Regions from separate parts of the Clostridium taeniosporum genome, predicted to be linked through region 2. Evidence: a T-box and tRNA genes for the amino acid it is inferred to sense, from the RefSeq annotation. Region 2 holds a T-box; the other holds one or more tRNA genes.
What was found. The T-box of region 2 lies ahead of pheS (phenylalanine--tRNA ligase subunit alpha). A T-box ahead of a tRNA ligase gene usually reads a tRNA of that ligase, here a tRNA-Phe.

Region 1 (3,138 bases), 910 kb from region 2:
AATTTCTATTGAAATTTTATGTTATATGTATTAAAATTAAATCACAGGGAGTTATTCTTGTAATATAAAAAATGATTATTAAGGAGAATAGAAAGATGGATATGAGTGAAGTAATTTGTGGATGTGTTGGAGTTACAGCACAAGATATAAAGGATGCAATGAATAATGGAGCTACTACTTTAGAAGAAGTACAAGAAGCTACTAATGCAGGTACATGTTGTGGTGGCTGTGTAGATAAAATAGAAGAAATAATGATTGCTAAGTAGTAAGAAATAGTTATAAAATTAAAGCTTTTAATAAGGGTATGTTTTCTATTGAGAAAACATACCCTTATTAGTTATAAATTTTTATATTTATAAAATAAATAAATGCATATTAAGCATATTTTAGTTACATCTTATTAACAGCATCACTTAAAACTTTTCCAATTGAATCATTAATAACTAAATCGGCTTTTGAGTCAGCTGAAGTAGCACTTTTATTTATAAGTATGAGATTATTCCCTTTAAAATAATCAATTAATCCAGCAGCCGGATAAACGACTAATGAGGTTCCTCCTATGATTAATGTATCTGCTTTAGATATTGCTTTAATTGCACCAGTGATAGTGTATTCATCTAATCCTTCTTCATAAAGAACTACATCTGGTTTAACAGTTCCTCCACATTTTGTACAAGTAGGTACTCCTTTTGATTCTAATATAAAGTCTGAATCATAAAATTCATGACATTTAATACAGTAGTTCCTATTAATAGATCCATGAAGTTCAAAAACATTTTTTGAACCAGAAGCTTGATGAAGTCCATCAATATTTTGAGTAACAATAGCCTTAAGTTTACCCATTTCTTCTAGTTTAGCTAATGCTATATGTCCAGCATTAGGTTTAGCTTTTGGATATATAAGTTTATCTTTATAGAAGTTAAAAAATTCCTCAGGATATTTAATATAAAAGCTATGAGACACTAATTGTTCAGGAGTAAAAGTTACATTTAGTTTTTTATTAAATAAGCCATTAGCACTTCTAAAATCAGGTATTCCAGATTCTGTTGACATTCCGGCACCCCCAAAGAAGACTATGTTATTACTATCTTTTAAGATTGTTGTTAGTTTTTCTATTTCAGTATTCATGAAATCATCTCCAAACTGTATTTATATATTTTATTATTACACAATTTATTATAAAAATTAAATAGATATGAATAAAGAGTGTTTATTGTAATAGTATTTAATAAACAAAGGAATTAATGAATTACTATAGATATTATAAACATTAAGCTAATAAGCTGATTTTATAAATCATATTAAAATCTTGTTAACACTAGTAATGTTAAGTGTTAATTATATATAATTAGTTAAAATACGAATAAACAATAAAAAAATAAAAAAATTTAAAAAAGTTATTGACATAATAGTGATATCTAGATATAATACTACTTGTGATCTGGTGATGACGGCGTAGAGGTAACACTCCTTTCCATTCCGAACAGGACAGTTAAGGTCTACAGCGCTGATAGTACTGCACGGGAGACTGTGTGGGAGGATAAGACGTTGCCAGGTAGATATGGCTCGATAGCTCAGTCGGTAGAGCAGAGGACTGAAAATCCTCGTGTCACTGGTTCGATTCCAGTTCGAGCCACCAATAAAACACTAACATTTGTTAGTGTTTTTTTATGTCTAGAAAATTATAGGATATTTAAAGCCTTAAAAGTTAATAAAAAAGAAAGGCACAGATGCTTTCATATTCATCTATACCTATTAAAAAATATTAAACTGTGCATTGTTCAATTTCTATTGTGTAATTACCACAACAAGGACAAACTATTATACTAACAATGTAACTATTATCTATTTTCCCAGACCTGTGAAGTTTATTGTAAGAAGTACTTTCATAGTCTTTGCAAATAGTATTTATTATATATTTATTTTCTTTTGTATAAATAAAAAAGTGATACTCTAAATAAGCATAAGATTTATTTAACTCTTCTTGAATATCACATAAACATTTATCACCATAATATTCTTTTGAAAAATTAACTTCATTTCCTTCACATAATGAGCTTAAAATTAATTCTACTGATAAATTTTCAATTTCTTCAATATCATTATCAGAATTTAAAAATATTCCTTCACAATTTTCTTTGTTTAATTGGTATTCTTTATTATCATATAAAAATTTATATTCCATACAACTCTCTCCTTAATAAGTTAACGATAAATATATAATATCATATAAATTTAATATATATACATAATATATTTTTTATACAAATTATTTTTTAGAGATAGTTATATCTTTTAGAGTTATAGAAAATATAATTAAAATTAGTTTTTTATATAAAAATACAAATGAAACTATTTTGTAATAATTAGGACACATATATGTAACAAATAGGAATTTCCAATGATATAAAATAAATAATAAGAAATGCTTAACTTTGAATTAATAAATTTTTAAGAGTATTAATGTAAAATAATATTATATTTTTAATATAGTAATGTTTTAAATAAGAATATTTTAGATGGGAGATGAGTTTGATGCTAGAAAAAATTATGTTAACTGATAAAGAGTATGAAAATTTAGCTAAAGGAATTGCAATTGGAGTTGGAGTTGGAATTATTATTGGCACAATTTTTGATAATACAGTACTTTTTTTTGCAGCAGGAGGAGTATTAGGAATAGTAAGCTCATTAATCTATTCTAAGATAAAAGAATACAAAGAACATCATATATAGATTAAAGTTATATGTAAAATTAAGAATGCATAAAGTTATTAATTATCTTTTAATGTAAAGTTATAAGAATTAATAATTCTATAAATTATTTAAAAGTGGATATTATTATAGTAAAAATCCCAACAAAATTTTTAACCTGAACTCTTAACTACTAATATCCACTTTTAATAACTTCTAAATATTCTCTATTTGCCAATCTATAGGTTTTTCATTATTTTCTTCTAAAAATTTATTAGTTTTTGAAAATGGTTTGCTACCAAAAAAACCTCTGGATGCAGAAAGAGGACTTGGATGCACTGATTTAATAATACAATGTATTGGATTTGTTATTAATTCTTCTTTTTTTTGAGCATTATTGCCCCAAAGAATAAAGATAATAGGTTCTTTTCTAGTATTCAATACTTT
Region 2 (3,138 bases):
ACTGCTACATTTGGTATTTTAGTTTTAACTGTTATTTCTATTTTAAAAGGAAGAGAAGATACTGAAGTTTTTGAAAAAAGATTCTCTAAAGATTTGGTATATAAAGCTTTTACTTTATTCTTTATAGGAATGATGATTGTCATTGTTGTGACAATGATTCTTACAATAGTAGAACCGAATCAATCATTTATAAATTTGCTTTATGAGGCAACCTCAGCTTTTGGTACAGTAGGGTTAACAACAGGTGTAACTCAACAATTATCATTTACGGGGAAAATTGTTATAATGATTACAATGTATTGTGGAAGAGTAGGCCCATTAACTGTAATTTTAGCATTGTTAAATAGAAAGAAAAAGAAGGGATATAGATATCCAGAAGGTAAGATATTGATAGGATAGGAGTGGTTTAGCTTTGGTAAATAAACAATTTGTAGTAATTGGATTAGGAAGATTTGGTGCTTCGGTAGCTAAAACTTTATATGATTTAGGAAATGATGTTTTAGTAATAGATAAAGATGAAGACATAATTCAAGACATTTCTGATAATGTAACTCATGCAGTACAAATGGATGCTAATGACGAAAATGCTTTAAGAACATTAGGAATTAGAAATTTTGACGTTGCAATTGTAACTATAGGCTCTAATATACAAGCTAGTATTATGGCAACTTTACTTGTTAAAGAGTTAGGTGTTAAATATATAATTGCAAAAGCTAATAATAAGATACATTCTAAAGTTTTATATAAAATTGGTGCTGACAGAGTAATTTTACCAGAACAAGATATGGGAGTTAGAGTTGCACATAACTTAGTTTCTTCTAGTATATTAGACTATATTGAGTTATCTTCAGATTATAGTATAATGGAAATTCAAGCATTAGATGAATGGAATGGAAAAAGTTTAAGAGAAATAAAATTAAGAAGTCAATATGGAATAAATGTTATGGCAATTAAAACAGGTGAAGATATAAATATATCACCATCAGCAGATCATATTGTAAATTCTAATGATATAATAGTAGCAATTGGTTCAGCAGAAGATTTAAGTAAACTTGAAGGTATGATAGTAAGATTAAATTAATTGAGGTGTAGACTTTGATTTTTATCGAAAGTAAAGAAAATACTGTATATAAAGAAGCTAAAAAACTTAAAGAACGAAAAAATAGAAATAAAATAAATAAATATGTAATTGAAGGCTTTAGACTTGTTGATGAGGCTATAAAAGCTAATTTAGATATAGATTATTTAATATTAACACAAGCTGGATATGAAAAGTTAAATAATTATATAGATATAAATAAAGTAGAGAATAAAAAAAAGTATTGTATAGTTGATAATTTATTTAAGGATTTAACATCAACAGAAAATCCACAGGGAATTATTGCTATAGTTAATATGGAAAATAAAAATTTAGATTTTCATGGAGATTTTTATTTGCTTTGTGATAAAGTACAGGATCCTGGAAATTTAGGAACTATAATAAGAACTGCTCATGCAGCAGGAGTAAATGGAATAATACTTTCAAAAGGAACAGTAGATATATACAATGAAAAAACAATAAGATCTACAATGGGATCACTTTTTTATATGCCAATATATTATGATGATGACAAATTTTCATTAATTAAATCATTGAAAAAAGATGGCTTTAAATTAGTGGTTACATCATTAGAAAGTAGTAAAGATTTTTTTAAAGAAGATTTAAAAGGAAAAACAATTCTTACAGTTGGTAATGAAGGAAATGGTGTTTCTAATGAGATATTAGACTTAGCTGATAGAAGGGTTAAAATACCAATGCCAGGTGGGGCAGAATCTCTAAATGTAGCTATAGCTACTTCAATTATAATTTTTGAAAAAGTAAGACAAAATTCTAATTAAATTTTTGGTATTGAATTTTAATTAGTTTATTTGTATAATTATAGGGAATTAAATAATTATAAACTGTGAATGAGAGAGTAGATATTAGAAAGTTTTAAGGGAGAATAAGTCATAGACTGTAAGCTTATTCAAATGGAATAATATTGAAGTTCACTCAGGAGTTCTAGCTGTGAAATTAAGTAGTAGCTAGCGGTAAATGCCGTTAAATTTTAAGTTGGATTCGTATGATGTATTTTTAGGTATTATTATACGTTTCAATTAGGGTGGTAACGCGGATAATTCGTCCCTTTTATAGGGACGATTTTTTTATTGTAAAAAAATATCTGAAAGGAGAAATAACATGAAAGAAAGACTTATAGAATTACAAGAACTTGCATTAAAGCAAATTGAAAATTCAATGAATAGTAATGAATTAGAAGAAATAAGAGTTAAGTTCTTAGGAAAAAAAGGAGAACTTACTACAATATTGAGAGGTATGGGATCAATAGCTCCTGAAGAAAGACCTTTAGTAGGAAAGTTAGTTAATGAAGCAAAGGCTAAAGTTGAAGAAAAGTTAGAAATAGCTATAAAGAAGATAAAAGATAAAGAAAAAGCTGAAAAACTTGCTGGTGAAACTATAGATATTTCACTTCCAGGTAAAAAGAAAGTTATAGGGAAGAGACATCCTTTAGAATTAACACTTCAAACTATGGAAGACATATTTATATCAATGGGATTTACAATAGAAGAAGGTCCAGAAGTTGAATATGATCATTATAACTTTGAGGCATTAAATATACCTAAAAATCATCCAGCTAGAAGTGAGCAAGATACATTATATATAAATGATAATATAGTTCTTAGAACTCAAACTTCACCAGTTCAAGTTAGAACTATGGAAAATCAAAAACCACCAATTAAGATGATTTCACCAGGTAAAGTTTATAGATCAGATTCAGTTGATGCTACACATTCACCTATATTTTATCAAATGGAAGGATTAGTTATAGATAAGGGAGTTACCTTTGCTGATTTAAAGGGAACTTTAGAATTATTTGCTAAAAAAATGTTTGGTGATAAAGTGCAAACTAAGTTTAGACCTCATCACTTCCCATTTACAGAACCATCAGCTGAAATGGATGCAACTTGTTTTGTATGCGGAGGAAAAGGTTGCAGAGTATGTAAAAATAGCGGATGGATAGAACTTTTAGGTTGTGGTATGGTTCATCCAAATGTACTTAGAAATTGTGGAATAGATCCAGAAGTATATAGTGGATTTGC

Region 1: it has a tRNA-Phe gene. The T-box ahead of pheS (phenylalanine--tRNA ligase subunit alpha) is inferred to sense a tRNA for this amino acid. The anticodon was not compared.

Annotation. Positions count from the first base shown of each region.
Region 1 covers NZ_CP017253.2:3,019,518-3,022,655, reverse strand. Annotated here, with positions in the region: gene BGI42_RS13635 ((2Fe-2S)-binding protein) at 96-266, shown strand; gene BGI42_RS13630 (NAD-dependent protein deacylase) at 391-1,128, opposite strand; rRNA gene rrf (5S ribosomal RNA) at 1,441-1,557, shown strand; tRNA gene BGI42_RS13620 (tRNA-Phe) at 1,564-1,639, shown strand; gene BGI42_RS13615 (DUF3785 family protein) at 1,766-2,185, opposite strand; gene BGI42_RS13610 (hypothetical protein) at 2,536-2,733, shown strand; gene BGI42_RS13605 (uracil-DNA glycosylase) at 2,908-3,138, opposite strand, start outside.
Region 2 covers NZ_CP017253.2:2,111,421-2,114,558, reverse strand. Annotated here, with positions in the region: gene BGI42_RS09700 (TrkH family potassium uptake protein) at 1-399, shown strand, start outside; gene BGI42_RS09695 (potassium channel family protein) at 413-1,081, shown strand; gene BGI42_RS09690 (TrmH family RNA methyltransferase) at 1,096-1,878, shown strand; T-box leader at 1,935-2,169, shown strand; gene pheS (phenylalanine--tRNA ligase subunit alpha) at 2,219-3,138, shown strand, end outside.